4 regions of the Pseudomonas sp. GCEP-101 genome follow, and region 1 is predicted to be linked to each of the others. Evidence: riboswitches for the same ligand, from Rfam matches in the RefSeq annotation. Region 1 holds a riboswitch; each other region holds the start of a gene.
What was found. A riboswitch is a leader RNA that binds a small molecule or an ion and turns the genes downstream of it on or off. The one in region 1 is predicted to bind cobalamin.
Positions count from the first base shown of each region.

Region 2: linked by a shared signal. The riboswitch ahead of N0B71_RS12375 (TonB-dependent receptor domain-containing protein) and the one ahead of N0B71_RS15015 (TonB-dependent receptor plug domain-containing protein) in region 1 are both predicted to bind cobalamin.
Region 3: linked by a shared signal. The riboswitch ahead of cobW (cobalamin biosynthesis protein CobW) and the one ahead of N0B71_RS15015 (TonB-dependent receptor plug domain-containing protein) in region 1 are both predicted to bind cobalamin.
Region 4: linked by a shared signal. The riboswitch ahead of cobG (precorrin-3B synthase) and the one ahead of N0B71_RS15015 (TonB-dependent receptor plug domain-containing protein) in region 1 are both predicted to bind cobalamin.

Region 1 covers NZ_CP104011.1:3,283,839-3,287,933, forward strand. Annotated here, with positions in the region: gene N0B71_RS15000 (helix-turn-helix domain-containing protein) at 1-39, shown strand, start outside; gene N0B71_RS15005 (cupin domain-containing protein) at 44-412, opposite strand; gene N0B71_RS15010 (VOC family protein) at 574-1,002, shown strand; cobalamin riboswitch at 1,072-1,278, shown strand; gene N0B71_RS15015 (TonB-dependent receptor plug domain-containing protein) at 1,372-3,327, shown strand; gene N0B71_RS15020 ((2Fe-2S) ferredoxin domain-containing protein) at 3,327-4,028, shown strand.
Region 2 covers NZ_CP104011.1:2,697,388-2,701,482, forward strand. Annotated here, with positions in the region: gene N0B71_RS12370 (HAD family hydrolase) at 1-523, shown strand, start outside; gene N0B71_RS12375 (TonB-dependent receptor domain-containing protein) at 809-2,665, opposite strand; cobalamin riboswitch at 2,771-2,934, opposite strand; gene dxs (1-deoxy-D-xylulose-5-phosphate synthase) at 2,989-4,095, opposite strand, start outside.
Region 3 covers NZ_CP104011.1:2,572,266-2,576,360, forward strand. Annotated here, with positions in the region: gene cobN (cobaltochelatase subunit CobN) at 1-221, opposite strand, end outside; gene cobW (cobalamin biosynthesis protein CobW) at 411-1,463, opposite strand; cobalamin riboswitch at 1,699-1,893, opposite strand; cobalamin riboswitch at 1,965-2,178, shown strand; gene N0B71_RS11750 (CbtB-domain containing protein) at 2,283-2,471, shown strand; gene N0B71_RS11755 (CbtA family protein) at 2,637-3,341, shown strand; gene N0B71_RS11760 (cobalamin biosynthesis protein) at 3,418-3,834, shown strand; gene cobM (precorrin-4 C(11)-methyltransferase) at 3,831-4,095, shown strand, end outside.
Region 4 covers NZ_CP104011.1:2,557,341-2,561,435, reverse strand. Annotated here, with positions in the region: gene cbiE (precorrin-6y C5,15-methyltransferase (decarboxylating) subunit CbiE) at 1-475, opposite strand, end outside; cobalamin riboswitch at 543-782, shown strand; gene cobG (precorrin-3B synthase) at 869-2,215, shown strand; gene N0B71_RS11690 (precorrin-8X methylmutase) at 2,208-2,834, shown strand; gene N0B71_RS11685 (precorrin-2 C(20)-methyltransferase) at 2,834-3,574, shown strand; gene cobJ (precorrin-3B C(17)-methyltransferase) at 3,574-4,095, shown strand, end outside.

The sequences.
Region 1 (4,095 bases):
AAGGCGCTGGGGATTCACGCCGACCTGCTGGATCTCTGAGCGGTCAGATCCAGCGATCATTCTCCGCCGTGCGTTCGCCGCCCTGGTCGCCGGTGTTCAGCACGCCGCGCGGTTCGATGAGCATCACCTGCACTTCGTGCTCGGCATAGGGCTTGTGCTCTACGCCGCGCGGCACCACGTACAGCTCGCCGGCGCGCAGGGTCAGCGGGCCGTCGCGGAAGTCGATGCGCAACTCGCCGTCGAGCACGATGAAGGTTTCGTCGGTGTCGGCGTGGCTGTGCCAGACGAAGTCGCCGTGCAGCTTCACGACCTTGAACTGGTAGTCGTTCATCTCGGCGATCACCCGCGGCTGCCAGGTGTCAGTGATGCGGCCGAGCTTGTCCTGCAGGTTGATCGGTTGGCGTTGGGTCACGGTGTGTTGCTCCTTGAAATCGGTCTGCCGACACTACGACCCGTCGGGCGAGCCATCTTGCAGGAACTTGCGCTTGGCTGTCGGTCGCCGCGGCGGGCTGGGCGGGGAAAAGCGCGCGACTATGCTCAGAGCATTGCGCTCGTTGCTGCTCGGAGATCGCCATGTCCACACCTTTTCCCGTTACCCGCCCCAGCGTCATTCCCTGCCTGCGCTACCGCGATGCGCCCCAGGCCATCGACTGGCTGTGCGCCACGTTCGGCTTCCAGCGGCAACTGGTGGTCGCCGATGACCACGGCGGTATCGCCCACGCGCAGTTGGCCCTGGCCGACGGCAGCGGGCTGGTGATGCTCGGCTCGCTGCACGACAACGAATACGGCCGGCTGATGCGCCAGCCCGACGAGATCGGCGGCTGCACCCAGAGCATCTACGTGGTGGTGAAAGACGCCGAAGTCGTGTATCGCGCGGCCGTCGACGCCGGCGCGCAGATCGTCATCGACATCAAGGACGAGGACTACGGCGGCCAGGGCTTCACCTGCCGCGACCCGGAAGGGCACATCTGGAGTTTCGGCACCTACGATCCCTGGCACTGAGGGCGCCCGCGCCGCGCCTGCAACATCCTGCCCAACCCCCGCGCTTGACGCTTTCCGCCAGCCGATGTTCAGATGCCTCCCGTTTCAGGTGCCCCCCGCCGCCGTGCGTGGGGTGAAACGGGAAGCCGGTGCGTCGCCTTCGTGCGATCAGTCCGGCGCTGCCCCCGCAACGGTAAGCGAGCGGAGCATCCACGAGGCCACTGTGCTCAGGCATGGGAAGGCGGATGTTCCACGACCCTCGCAAGCCCGGAGACCGGCCTGGAACCTGTTTGGCAAACCCGCGGTGGGCGGGCGTGAGCCGGTCCCCGGGCGCGCTCGTTCCGGGCCTCGCTGCGCCGCCTGCGAAATCCCGATTTCGAGGCGATCACCTTGCAACACTCTCCCGACCTGAACCGGCGCGCGCTGCGCTGGAGTCCCGTTCTGTTCCTCTGCACGCTCGGCTCGCCGCTCGCGGCGGCGCCACTGGACCTGGCCGACGAAGTCGTCAGCGCGCCATCGGTGGAATCCACCACGGTAGCCGACATGGCCCGCTACGGCAGCCGGCTTGAGGTCATCGACCGCCAGCAGATCGAACGCGCCGGCCCCGGCGCCGACCTCACCCGCGTGCTGCAGATGTATGTGCCCGGCCTGTTCGTCGCGCCGAAGAACGGCCCGTTCGATTACGGCACCTACTCGCTGCTGGGCGGACGCAACGACGACACGCTGATCCTGCTGGACGGTGTGCGCCTGAACAACCGCCTCTACGGCGGCATCTACCTCGATACCCTGCCGACCACCGCGGTGGAGCGCATCGAGGTGCTCAAGGGCGGCCAGGGCTTGCTGTTTGGCACGCAGGCGGTATCCGGGGTGATCAACATCATCACCCGCAGCGCGCGCAGCCGCGTGGCATCCGGGGAAGTGAACCTCGGCCTGGACACTTTCAAGGGCCGCAGCGGAGACGCCCGCGCCGAGCAGATCGTGCAGACCGGCCTGGGCGACCTCGGGCTGATGGCCTACGTCAGCCACAACCGCTCCGACGGCTACCAGCCGTACCGCGACCGCGACATGACCGACACGCTGAGCGACAAGCGCCGCTCCTACGACGTCAACGTGTTCGGCGCCAAGGCCATCCAGGCCATCGGTGAGGCCTCGCGGCTGGAGCTGTTCTACCAGAATGCCGACGCCGCGCTGGATTTCGCCCGGCCCACCGCCAACCGCCACACCCGCAACAACCGCGTGCAGCAGATCGCCACGGCGACCTTCCAGCAGCGCGTCGGCGACGACTTCAGCTGGTTCGCCAAGACCCACCTCAACGACTGGGACACCCGTTACGACCGCGTCTACAACCTGCAGGGCGGCGGCACCCAGGTGCTCAACCACAACGACTACTGGGGCTTCACCGACTGGGGCGCGCAGCTCGAAGGCAAGGCGACGCTGGCGGGCGGCCACGAACTGGTCCTGGGCAATGACAACCAGTGGTACAAGGGCCAGGACGATGTGCTGATCATCGACAACCAGCAGGCCGAGTCCCACGCGCTCTATGCCCAACTGCGGCCGAGCATCGCGGCGCTGCCCGACTGGCACCCGAGCCTGGGGGTGCGCCGCGAGGCGATCGCCGGCGGCGAGGGCGCCACCGTGTGGATGCTCACCTCGCTCTATGACCTCACCCGGCAGCTGAAGCTGCGCGGCCAGTTCGGCACCGCCTTCAAGCTGCCCACCGCCGAGCAGCTGTTCGTCAACGAACCGGGCGAGGAAGTCGGCAACCGCGACCTCAAGCCCGAGCGCAGCCGCAACGCCGAGCTGGGCCTGGACTACACCGGCGAGCTGTTCGACCAGCCGTGGAGCGGCAGCGTCACGCTGTTCCGCCGCGAGATCACCGACCTCATCACCCTCGCCGGCGACCAGTGGGTGAACGGCAACGGCGAGATCACCGTGCGCGGGGCCGAAGCCAGCGGCCAGTGGCAGCTCGGTCGGCGCTGGCAGCTCTGGGCCGACGCCACGCGCAACCTGGTGGACAGCCGCGAGGGCGTGGCGGTGAACAACATCCCGCAGTTCTTCGCCCGCCTGCGCCTGGGCTACGACGACAGCCAGTGGGGGGCGGGGCTTGCCACGCGCTATGTCGGCTCCATCGTCAGCGCCCAGGGGGATGACTACGGCCACTACACGGTGCTCGACGGCGACGCCTACCGCTACCTCGATGCCGCCCGCGCACACCGCCTGAGCCTGCTGCTGGAGAACCTGCTGGACCGCGACTACGCCACCGGCCGCACCAGCAACGGCCTCCGCCAGGTGGACAACCTTGGCCGGCCGCGCACGGCCGAGCTGCGCTACACCTTCAGCTTCTGATGAAGGCCATCCTGTTGGTCGGCCCGCTGGCCGGCGCCCAGGGCGAGCGCCTGCTCCGCGAGGTGTCGACGCGTCTGGCCGATGTCGAGTGCGTCGACACCGGCGACGGTTTCGAAGGGCTGTGGACGCGCCTGCGCGCGGGGTTTGCCGAGCGTCAAGACGTGCTGCTGGTGGACCTCGAACCGAGCGCTGATGGCGCCTACCTCGACTGGCTGTGCGCCGAAGTGGCGGCGCTGCAGGCGCATTATCCGCAGGCGCCGGTGGCGAACGTCACCGCCTCGGCGCTGGGCCGGCGCGGGCTGGAAGCGGCGGCGGTGCTGGCGGCGATCGAGGACCCGGCGCAGCGGCTGGAGTGCCGGGACGTCGGCGCCGTGCCCGCGCAGCCGGACTGGCGGGCGCCGCCGCCGCACCGCCGTCACCTGTTCCTCTGCACCGGGCCGCGCTGCGTGCGCCGCGGTGCGCTGCCACTGTGGAAGACCCTGCGCCGCGAGCTGGTCCGCCTCGATCTGCACGAGAATGCCGAGGGCGCCTTGCTGACCCGCACCGGCTGCCAGTTCCCGTGTAACCGCGGGCCGCTGCTGACGGTGTATCCCGAGCGGGTCTGGTATGGCCTGCGCAGCGACGAGCAGGTGTGCCGGGTGGTGGCCGAGCACCTGCGCGATGGCGTGCCCGTGGCGGAGCTGCGGGTGGACGAGCCATGAGGCGCCTGCTCTTGGTAGGAGCAAGCTCGCTCGCGAACCGCTTGACGCACAGTGGCTCGAAGGTAGG
Region 2 (4,095 bases), 590 kb from region 1:
GGCCCTGGGGATCCCCCAGGAGCACGACATCCTCAGCCACCTGGCCGCGCTGCCGGAAGACGAGGCGGCGGCCAAGCATGCCTGGCTGCTGGAGCACGAACGCGAGCTGGCGGTGGCCTCCACCGCCGCGCCGGGCGCCGTGGCGCTGGTGCGCGCGCTGCACGGCGCCGGCTACCGGCTGGGCATCCTCACCCGCAATGCCCATGAGCTGGCGTTGATCACGCTGGCGGCGATTGGCATCGATGATTGCTTCCGCACCGAGGACGTCCTCGGCCGTGGCGAGGCTGATCCCAAGCCCAGCCCGGACGGCCTGCTACGCCTGGCCGCGCGCTGGGACGTGGCGCCGCAGCGGATGCTGATGGTGGGCGATTACCGTTTCGACCTCGAGTGCGCCCGTGCCGCGGGGGCGCACAGCGCGCTGGTGAACCTGGCGGACCATCTGCAGGAGAACCCCTGGCCGGAGCTGACCGACTGGCACGCGCGCGATTGCGCGGAGCTGGGGCGGCTGGCGGGAGTGCTCTGAGGCCGCTGCCGTGCCGTGCGGGTTCGCGAGCAAGCTCGCTCCTACAGTCCGGCACTGGCCGCGCGATTCTTCGTAGGGACGAGCTTGCTCGCGAACGGCTCCGGACGCCGTGTAAGAGCGCCCCATGGGCGCGATCGCGGGCGTGGCCCGCTCCTACACGGGGTGGGCGTTGCGTAGGAGCGGACTTCGTCCGCGATCATCATCTGCTCACGGGACATCGCGGATAAATCCGCTCCTACGCGCGTGCCGGGTTTCGGCGTGCCCGTCGCAGGCCTGGCGTGGGCCTTACAGCTCCGGCGTCCAGGTCACCGCCAGCAGGGCGGTACGGCCGGGCTCGCGGTAGGGGCGGGCTTCGCTGGTACTGTAGTCGGCACTGGTCGGGCGCAGGTAGTCGCCCAGGGTGTAGTCGCGGTCCAGGGCGTTATCCAGCTTCAGGTCGAAGCGGATCTCGTTGCTGGCCAGCCAGCTGGTGCGCAGGTCGAGTACGCCGTAGCCGGACAGCTCGCGGGTATTGGCCGCATCGTCGTAGCGCTGGCTGACCGCGCGCCAGGTGCCGCCGACGCCGAAGGCGCCGAACTGGCGGTCCAGGTCCAGGCTCAGGGTGCGCCGCGCGCGGTAGGGCAGGGTGTGGCCGGTGTCGCGGTCGCGCGGATCGATCAGGCTCAGGCCGAGGGCGGCCTGCCAGCCCAGGACGTCGCGGGCGACGCTGGCCTCGAAGCCGTCGATGCGCGCCTTGTTGATGTTCTCCGGCTGGTTGCGGGTGCTGTCCCAGGCGATCAGGTCGTCGATCTCGGTGCGGTACAGCGAGGCCTCCAGGTGCGTGCCTTCGATGTTCCCGCGCCATTGCAGCTCGTAGGTCTTCGAGGTTTCGGCCTTGAGGTCCGGGTTGCTCGCGCCGGGGTAGTAGAGGTCGCTGAAGGTCGGCGCGCGGAAGCCTTCGCCGTAGCTGGCGATCCAGGTCTGGCTGTCGCCCACCGGCAGGCTGAAGGCGGCGTTCCAGCTGTTCTGGCTGCCATAGGCCTGGTTGTTGTCGTGGCGCAGGCCCAGTTCGGTGCCGAAGCTGTCGCCCTTGAAGCTGTGCTGGGCGAAGAAGGCGCGGTTGCTGCGCTGGTCGTCGGCGAAAGCGGTGCTGCCGTCGACCTTGTCCTCGTACCAGTCGGTGCCCAGGGCCAGCTGGTTGGCGTCGTCCAGTTGCAGGCGGTTGATCCAGCTCGCGGAGTGGCGAGTGGTTTCCAGCAGGCCGTTGTTCCAGCTGTCGGCGGCGCCCACGGCCTTGTTGCGGTCGAAGCTGCGGCCCAGCTCCAGGCGGCTGTTCCACATCGCCGTGAGCTGTCCGTCGAGGTAGGCGCTGTAGCTGCTGACGCGGAATTCGTCGCGGGGTGAGCCCGGTTCGACGTTGTAGGCGTCGTCGTATTCGTTCTTGCCGCGCTGGTCGTTGAGGTTCAGGCCGGCCTTCCAGTCTTCGCTGAAACGGTGGTCCAGGTTCAGGTGCACGGCCTTGTTGCGCTGGGCGTCGTCGTCGCTGTCGGCGCCGACGTTATCGCTGGTGCGGTCCCAGCCCTGGCTTTCGTCGAGGCTGCCACCGAGGTTGTAGCGGGTCTGCTCGTTGCCGCCGGAGAGGCTCAGGCTGCGCTCGAAGGTGCCGTGGCTGCCGGCGGCCAGGCGCACTTCCGGGTGCAGGCCGGCTTCGCCGCGGCGGGTGAAGATCTGGATGACCCCGCCGATGGCGTCGGCGCCGTACAGCGCGGAACGCGGGCCACGGGTCACTTCGACGCGCTCGATGCTGTCGATGCTCAGGTAGTCCAGGCGGGCGATGCCGCTGCTGGCCGAGGCGATGCGCTGGCCGTCCACCAGCACCAGGGTCTGCGCGGTGCTGGCGCCGCGCACGGAGTAGGAGACCACGCCGCCGGAGCTGCCCATCTGCACGCCGGGCACGCGGGCGAGCAGGGCGGGGACGCTGCGCACCTGCAGGCGTTCGATGTCGGCGCGGGTGAACACGCTGTTGGCCGAGGTGGCTTCGGCGCGCGGCTGGGCCTGGCGGGCGGAGGTGATCACCTGGTCGGAGAGCGTGTAGATGTCGCCAGCGGCGAAGGCCATGCCGGGCAGCAGGCTGGTGGCCAGGGCGAGTCGGGTCAGTTTCATGGAGCGTCCTCAAAAGCGGTCGGATGACTTTCGAGGAGGGCGTGGCAAGGGCGGCGGGCCGCACTTGACGGTGCGGCCCTCCGCAACACCTGTCGGGGCGTGTCGAGGGCGGTCTCCGGGCTGCCGACGTCACATCGCCGCCTTCCCGCAATCGTGCAGTGGCTCATGGCGATGCTGCGCTCCGCGAGGGGCGCGTCGGTTACCGTTGCGGGGGCAGCGCAGGTCTCTCACCTGCTTCCCGTTACCTCGAACGAAAACGGGCGCACCTTAGTCGGTGCGCCCGTCACTGGCAATACTCCGGAGGAGGGATGCGCCGATCGGTCTCAGCGCTTGCCCAGCGCCTCCAGCCGTGCCTTCACCGCCGCTTCGATGCCGGCGGCGTCCAGCCCGCACTCGGCGAGCATCTGCGCCGGCTTGGCGTGCTCGACGTAGTAGTCCGGCAGGCCCAGGTGCAGGATCGGCTGCTGGAGGTTCTCGCGGGCGAGGAATTCGCTGACGGCGGCGCCGGCGCCACCCATCACCGCGTTCTCCTCGACGGTCACCAGCAGCTCGTGGCTGGCGGCCAGCTGGCGCACCAGGTCCTCGTCCAGCGGCTTGACGAAGCGCATGTCGGCGACCGTCGCGTCGAACTGCTCGGCGACTTTCAGCGCGTCGGCCAGCTGCACGCCGAACACCAGGAAGGCGACCTTGCCGGCCTTGCCTTCGCGGCGCAGCACGCCCTTGCCGATCTCGACCGGTTCCAGCGCCGCCTCGATGGTGGCGTTGGGGCCGGTGCCGCGCGGGTAGCGCACCGCCGCCGGGCCTTCGAAGTGATGGCCGGTGGTGAGCAGCTTGCGCAGTTCGTTCTCGTCGCTGGGGGTCATCACCAGCATGCCGGGGATGCAGCGCAGGTAGGAGAGGTCGAAGCTGCCGGCGTGGGTCGGGCCGTCTTCGCCCACCAGGCCGGCGCGGTCGATGGCGAACAGCACGTCGAGGTTCTGCACCGCGACGTCATGGATCAGCTGGTCGTAGCCGCGCTGCAGGAAGGTGGAGTAGATCGCCACCACGGGCTTGGCGCCATCGCAGGCCATGCCGGCCGCCAGGGTCACGGCGTGCTGCTCGGCGATGGCGACATCGAAGTAGCGGTCCGGGAACTTGTCGGCGAAGGCGACCAGGTCGGAGCCTTCCTTCATCGCCGGGGTGATGCCGACCAGGCGCGGGTCTTGCGCGGCCATGTCGCACAGCCACTGGCCGAACACGCTGGAGTACTTCGGCCCGCCGGCCTTCTTCGGCACGGCGTGGGCCGGCGCGCCCTCGGGTTCGAGCTTGGTGATGGCGTGGTAGCCGATGGGGTCGATTTCCGCCGGGGCGAAGCCCTTGCCCTTCTTGGTCACCACGTGGAGGAACTGCGGGCCCTTGAGGTCGCGCATGTTGCGCAGGGTGGCGATGAG
Region 3 (4,095 bases), 710 kb from region 1:
TCGTCGACGTAGAGGTCCACCGAGGCGTGGTTCTGCAACTGCATGGGGTTGGCCAGGCGCAGGCTCGGGTAGTCCTCCGGCAGCGCGCGTGCGGCCTCGGCGAGCAGCGCCAGGTGCGAGTCGCCGCTGCAGAGGATCACCAGCTCGGCGGGCGTCTGGGCCAGGTGGGCGATGCCGTCGTCGGGGACGAAGCCGCCGGGTTGGGTGCGCAGCAGGTGCATGAGGCTTGCTCGGTTTTCGGTTTTTCGTAGGAGCGAGCTTGCTCGCGAACAAACCTCCGCAGCGGGGCTGCGGTTCGCGAGCAAGCTCGCTCCTACAGGGGGATTGCACGGTCGTAGGATGGGTGGAGCGCAGCGATAACCATCATTGGCGGTGGGTATCGCTGCGCTCCACGCCACCCTACGACGTCATCAAGTCAGGGCGGTACGCAGCTCGTTGGCGATGACGGCCTGATCCAGCTCCTGGCCGATCACCACCAGGCGCGTGCCGCGGGGCTCATCACTGCGCCAGGCGCGGTCGAAGTGTTTGTCGAAGCGCTTGCCGACGCCCTGTACCAGGAGGCGCATGGGCTTGCCGGGAATGGCGACGAAGCCCTTGATGCGCAGGATGGCGTGACGCTCGACCAGCGCGCTCAGCGCATCGAGCAGGGCACGCTCTTCCACTTCCGGCAGGTCGACGTGGAAGGAGTCGAACTCGTCGTGGTCGTGGTCTTCATGGCCTTCGTGGTCGTGGTGAGTGGGGCGGCTGTCGATGTGCAGCTCGGCCTCGGCGTTCAGGCCCAGCAGCACGGAGAGCGGCAGCTGGCCGGAGTTGGCTTCGACGATCTTCACCGCCGGCGGCAGCTCCTCGGCGACTTCGGCGCGCACGCGGGCCAGCGCCTCGGCATCCAGCAGGTCGGCCTTGTTCAGTACCACCAGGTCGGCACTCGCCAACTGGTCCTCGAAGAGCTCGTGCAGCGGCGATTCGTGGTCCAGGTTCGGGTCCTGCTGGCGCTGCTGGTCCACCTGCTCGGGGTGGGCGGCGAAGGTGCCGGCGGCCACGGCCGGGCTGTCGACCACGGTGATCACCGCGTCGACGGTGCAGGCGTTGCGGATTTCCGGCCACTGGAAGGCCTGCACCAGCGGCTTGGGCAGGGCCAGGCCCGAGGTCTCGATGAGGATCTGGTCGAGGTCGCCACGACGTGCCACCAGCTCGCGCATCACCGGGAAGAATTCTTCCTGCACGGTGCAGCACAGGCAGCCGTTGGCCAGCTCGAAGACGCGGCCGACCGCCTCTTCTTCGCTGCAGCCGATGGAGCACTGCTTGAGGATGTCGCCGTCGATACCCAGCTCGCCGAATTCGTTGACGATCACCGCGATGCGGCGGCCTTCGGCGTTGTCCAGCATGTGGCGGAGCAGCGTGGTTTTGCCGGCGCCGAGGAAGCCGGTGACGATGGTGACGGGGAGTTTGGCCAGGGTTTTCATGCGCGCCTCGCAAGCGGGAGTTGGAAGGCGGATGAAGGGCGCGCGCGCGGGTTCGCCGCGCAACGAAGGTCGCCACCGGATCACCCCGCCCGGTTGTCTGTTCATAACGAACCGGTTCCGGATCTCGCGAGCTAGAGCCAGGCAAGGCGGAGGGTCGTCGGGGACGCGGAGTTGACTGTAGTCAATGAGCAGTCCACGACGATCCTCCCACGCAGCATGGCCGACGCGCAGCAGATCGAAAACCAGTCACGAGGCAGGTCTCCTGGCTCACAGCCCTGTCGTGTTCCTTCGCCTTCCCGCCGTGGTCGGCAGTGGCGTGTGAAAGAACAGGCTGTTCACAGTTGCGGGGGCAGCCGTGGCGCATCCGAAGATTTCCACGTTCCCTCTTAGCTCCGGCCAGCGCCGGAGAACCTCGAAGGGAGGAAGGCTACGCAGCGTGAGCGGGGCGGTCAATCGCCGGGGATCGGTTCGGCCGTGGTTGACGCTGCCGGGCGGTCGTGGTCAGCTAGCGCGGTTCCAGGTGTCTCGCGCCGACGCGCGCGAGGTGAAACGGGAAGCCGGTGCGTCCGCAAGGACCAGTCCGGCGCTGCCCCCGCAACGGTAAGCGAATGAAGGGTCATCGGTAGCCACTGTGCTCGCGCATGGGAAGGCTGACCCGCCCAGCCAGCCGGCTGTCATCGCAAGCCCGGAGACCGGCCTGGAATCCTTCGTTTTTGGCAAACCCGCGGTGGGCGGGCGCAGGCCGTGGCGCGACCGATCCGGCGCGTTCGAATGCGTTCAACCTCTGCGTTCTCTACTCAAGTTTCAGAGGGAACGTTCATGTCCAGCAGCATCCTGGCGCAACAGGCGTCGAGCACTTCCATCCCCCTTTCCAAGCGCATCAGCCTGGCCATCGGCGCCAGCCTGCTCGGTGCGCTGCTGGTGTATTTCGCCGGCTTCTCGCATCTGGAAGCGGTGCACAACGCCGCCCACGATACCCGTCATAGTGCGGGCTTCCCCTGCCACTGACGCGGTTCTGAGTTCAATCGGCTGCGCGTCGGCCGGGCTGCGCTGGAAAATCGCCGTGGACTGCTCATGGACAGCAGTCCACTGCGCGTCCCCGGCGATCCTCCGCCTTGACTGGCTCTAGCTCGCTCGATTCGATGGCTCGCAGAAGAAAGAAGGAAAGAGCGAATGATCAAACGTATCGCCCAGACCGCCGGTTTCGCCGGTCTGATCGCGGCGCTGGTGCTGACCGTGGTCCAGCTGCTGTGGGTGTCCCCGCTGATCCTCAAGGCGGAGACCTACGAAAAGTCCGAACCGGTGGCAATGGCCGAGCACAGCCACGAGCACGCTGAAGGTGCCGTCGCCGACCATCACCATGATTCGCAAGCCTGGGAGCCGGAAGACGGCTGGCAGCGCATCCTCTCCACCACCGGCGGCAACCTGGTGGTCGCGGTGGGCTTTGCGCTGATGCTGGCCGGCCTGTTCACCCTGCGCGAGCCGGGCAAGACGTCCGAGGGCCTGTTCTGGGGCCTGGCCGGCTTTGCGGTGTTCACCCTGGCGCCGTCCCTCGGCCTGCCTCCGGAAGTCCCCGGCACCGCCGCCGCCGACCTGAGCCTGCGGCAGACCTGGTGGATCGGCACTGCCGCTGCCACCGCCGCCGGCCTCGCTCTGCTGGTGTTCGGCCGCCACTGGGCGCTGCGCAGCGTTGGCCTGGCCTTGCTGGTGGTGCCGCACGTGATCGGCGCGCCGCAACCGGAGGTGCACTCCAGCCTCGCGCCGGAAAGCCTGGCCCACGAGTTCATCCTCGCCTCGCTGGTCACCAACGCGGTGTTCTGGGTGGCGCTGGGGCTGGTCGCCGCCTGGCTGTTCCGCCGATTCACGCCGCAGGCCTGATCCGGGGGCTATGCTCGACCCCGCAGCCGGCCCGGCCGCTGCGGGGTTTTTATTGTCATCTTCAAGGAGAGCGACCATGACGCTGGTTGCCGGCCTCGGTTGCCGCCGTGGCTGCCCGCTCGATGAACTGCGCGCGTTGCTGCAGGCCACGCTGGCCGAGGCGGGGCTCGACGAGTCGATGCTCACTGCCCTGGCCAGCGCCACGCTGAAGGCCGACGAAGCGGGGCTCAGCGCCCTGGCGGCGGCCCTTGACCTGCCGCTGGTGCTGTTCACGCCACAGCAGCTGGCGGCCTGCGAAGCGCGCCTGGGCGACCCTTCCGACAGCGTACGCGCCGCCACCGGCACGGCCAGCGTGGCCGAAGCCGCCGCGCTGTTGCAGGCCGAGGCCCAGGCCGGCGCACCGGCCCGCCTGCTGGTGGGCAAGCGGCGCAGCGAGCAGGCCACCTGCGCGCTGGCCTTCATTCCCGTCGAATCCGCACAGGAGCAGCCATGACGGTCTATTTCATCGGCGCCGGCCCGGGCGACCCGGAACTCATCACGGTGAAGGGCCAGCGGCTGATCCGCTGCTGCCCGGTGATCCTCTACGCCGGTTCGCTGGTGCCGCCGGCCGTGCTGGAAGGGCATCGCGCCGAGCGCGTGGTGAACACCGCCGAGCTGAACCTGGACGAGATCGTCGCGCTGCTGGCGCAGGCTGACGCCGAGGGCAAGGACGTGGCGCGGGTGCATTCCGGCGACCCTTCGCTGTATGGCGCCA
Region 4 (4,095 bases), 730 kb from region 1:
GCAGCGCGGCGATGGCGGCCGGGCTGCTGCCATCGTTGCTGAGGATCAGCAGCTTCGCGCTATCGTGAATCTGCGCATGGAGGGCGGCCAAGGGGCGTGCCACCAGCGAGAGCAGCGTGCAGTCCTGCAATGCCCAGCCCAGCCGCGCCGCGGCCAGGGAGGCGGAGGACGGCGCGGGAAGCACGAGCATTTCCTCGGATGGTACCTGCCGGGCGAGGCTCGCGCCGACGCCGAACAGCATCGGGTCGCCGCTGGCCAGCACGCAGGTGGGCTCACCTCGCCGGCGCAGCACCGGCTCCAGGCTGAACGGGCTCGGCCAGGCCTGGCGGCGGGCGCCCAGGCAAGGCGGCAGCAGGTCCAGCTGGCGCGGCGCGCCGATCACTTCGCTGGCGGCGAGCAGGGCGCGGCGCGCGGCCTTGCCGAGGCCGGCATAGCCGTCCTCGCCGATGCCGACGATGGTCAGCCAGGGCGTCATGAAATGTCCTCTGGGGTGCGACGATCGATCCGACGGGCAGGCTTTTCCTGACGTCGGGCAAAGCAGGCATAATACCCGCTTCGTCGGTGCTCGTAGGACGCTTCGCCTTTCACGGTGGGTTTCCCAGAGCCGAAGAGGGAACACGGTTAAGCCGTGGCTGCCCCCGCAACTGTAAGCAGCGAGTCCGCGCAATGCGGCGGCACGAGAACGATGTTCCGTGCCGCCGGCCAGGCCACTGGGCAACCGGGAAGGCCGCGCTGGATGAGGACCTGCCAGCCAGGAGACCTGCCGACGAAACCAGTCGCGCGTGCAGACATCGAGCGGGGTGTATCGGTGTCGTGAAATCCCCTGTGGGGATTCGCAGGTCACCGCGACCCAGCCCTGGTGACCACCGTGCACGACTCCTCCGCTCTGCCCGTCCGCCCGCATGCCTGCCCCGGCCTGCTGCGTATCGTGGCCTCCCGCGATGGCGGCATCTGCCGCATCAAGCTGCCGTGCGGGCAACTCGATGCCACCGCCGCGCGCGCCATTGCCCTGGCCGCCGAGCGCCACGCCGGCGGCGTTCTGGAAGCGACCAACCGCGCCAACCTGCAGATCCGCGGCGTGCACGCCGGCGCCGAAAGCGCGCTTAGCCGTGACCTGCTGGCGGCCGGCCTCGGCCCCCGCGAGCTGGCGGCGGACGACGTGCGCAACCTGCTGGTCAGCCCGGCGCTGGGCCTGGACCCTGGCAGCGCTTTCGATGCCAGTCCGCTCGCCCGCCAGTTGCTCGACCTGCTGGAACGCACCCCGCGCTTCCACGGCCTGTCGCCCAAGTTCGGCATCCAGCTGGACGCCGGCGAAGCGCTGGCGATGCTGGAGCATCCCAACGATATCTGGCTGTCGGCCATGTCCGCCGACGCCGCGCCGCTGTTCGCCGTCGGCCTGGCCGGCTGCCCGCCGCAGCGCGCCACCGATCGCCCTGCCCTCGCCGCTGTGACCGCCGCACAGGTGCCCGTGCTGGTGGACACCCTGCTGCACCTGTTCCTCGATCTCGCCGGCGACGGCCAGACGCGCCTGCGCCACCTGCGCGAGATGCTGCGCGACGACCTGCTGCTGGAGCGCCTGCAACAGCGCCTGCCGTTCGAACTGCAGCTCGGACCGGCTGTGGATAACTGGCGGCGTCCTGCACCACGGGCGTTCGGCCACCTCGGGATTCATCCGCAACGCCTGCCGGACCACGCCATGATCGGCGCGGGATTCGTCCTCGGACGCCTCGACAGCACCACCCTCTTCGGCCTGGCCGATCTCGCCGAACGCTTCAGCGGCGGACAGCTGCGCCTGACACCGTGGCAGAGCCTCATCCTGCCCGATGTGGCGCAGGCCGACGCTGCCGTGGTGCTGGGTGCGCTGGCCAACCTCGGCCTGCTGGTGGATGCCGCGCAGCCGCTCTCGCGCCTGGTCGCCTGCAGTGGCTCCAGCGGTTGCGCCCGCGGGCTGGCCGACACCAAGGCCGACGCCCTGCGCCTGGCCGAACGCCTGCGCCATGCGCCGCCCGCCGGCGTGCACCTGTGCGGCTGCCCGCGCTCCTGCGCCGCCGCCCACGTGGCCCCCTACACCCTGCTGGCCGTCGCCGACGGCCGCTATGACCTGTTCCGTCGCGCCGATGGCCTGGCCGGCTTCGGCCACCCGCTGGCGCGCAACCTGTCCCTCGAGGCCGCCGGCGATCTACTGGCCGCCCCCGGAGTCTCCATCGATGCTTGATTACATTCGCGACGGCCTGGCGATCTACCGCCAATCCTTCGCCACTATTCGCGCGGAAGCCGATCTGTCCGCCATCCCCGCGGACCTTGAGAAACTCGCCGTGCGGGTGATCCACGCCTGCGGCATGGTCGACGTCGTCCAGGACCTGCGCTTCTCCGCGGGCGCCGGGGCCATCGGCAGGGCGGCGCTATCCGCCGGCGCGCCGATCCTCTGCGATGCGCGGATGGTCGCCGAGGGCATCACCCGTGCGCGCCTGCCGGCGCACAACGAGGTGATCTGCACGCTCAACGATCCGGATGTTCCGGCGCTGGCCCGCGAGCTGGGCAACACGCGCTCGGCAGTGGCGCTGGAGCATTGGCGCGAACACCTGGAAGGCAGCGTGGTAGTGATCGGCAACGCCCCGACCGCCCTCTTCTACCTGCTCGAAATGCTCGACGCCGGCGCACCGAAACCGGCGCTGATTCTCGGCTTCCCGGTGGGCTTCGTCGGTGCCATGGAGTCCAAGGACGCCCTCGCTGCCGACAGCCGCGGCGTGCCCTACGTGATCGTGCGCGGCCGCCGTGGCGGCAGCGCGATGGCCGCCGCGGCCGTCAACGCCCTGGCCACGGAGGTGGAGTGATGACCGGCCGCCTCATCGGCCTGGGCGTAGGCCCCGGCGACCCGGAACTGCTGACCCTCAAGGCCCTGCGCCTGCTGCGCGCGTCCCCGGTGATCGGCTACTTCGTGGCCAAGGCCAAGCACCATGCCGGCCAGGGTGGCAACGCCTTCGCCATCATCGAGCAACACCTGCTCGATGAGCAGCAGCGCCTGCCGCTGGTCTACCCGGTGACCACCGAGAAGCTGGAGCCGCCGTTGACCTACGAAGGGGTGATCAGCGACTTCTACGACACCGCCGCCCAGCAAGTGGCGATGCACCTGGATGCCGGCCGCGACGTGGCGGTGATCTGCGAGGGCGATCCGTTCTTCTACGGCTCGTACATGTACCTGCATGACCGTCTTTCAGAGCGGTATGACACCGAAGTCGTACCCGGCGTCTGCTCGATGCTCGGCAGCGCGGCGGTGCTCGGCGTGCCGCTGGTGTATCGCAACCAGAGCCTGTCGGTGCTGTCCGGCGTCCTGCCGGAAGAGGAACTCAAGCGCCGCCTGGCCGACGCCGACGCGGCGGTGGTGATGAAGCTCGGCCGCAACTTCGACAAGGTCCGCCGCGTGCTGCACGAGCTGGGCCGCGACGGCGGCGCGCACTACGTCGAGCGCGCCACCATGCGCGAGCAGCGCATCGTTGCGCTGGACGAGGTCGACCCGATGGCCTCGCCGTACTTCTCGATGATCGTCATCCCCGGCCAGCGGTGGAACGGCTGATGCGCGCGGCCATCGTCATTCTCGGCCAGGGCGCGCTGGCCACGGCGCGGCGCCTGCAGGGCATTTATCCACAGGCGCGTGTGCTGGGCCTGAAGGACCGCGTCGAAGGTGCCGACGAGTCCTACGCGAACTTCGGCGACACCCTGCGCCAGCTCTACCGCGACGGCACCCCGATCATCGCCCTGTGCGCCGCCGGCATCGTCATCCGCACCCTCGCCCCGTTGCTCATCGAGAAGGGCGGGGAACCGCCGGTGCTGGCCGTCGCCGAAGACGGTAGCGCCGTGGTGCCGCTGCTTGGCGGGCTCGGCGGGGTGAACCGCATGGCTCGCGAGATGGCCGCCGCGCTGGAGGTGCCCCCGGCCATCACCACCAGCGGCGAACTGCGCTTCGGCGCCTGCCTGCTCGATCCGCCTCCGGGCTACGCGCTGGCGGACATCGAACAAGGCAAGCGCTTCGTTTCCGACCTGCTGGGCGGCGATAGCCTGCGCATCGAAGGCGACGCGCCCTGGCTGGACGAGCTG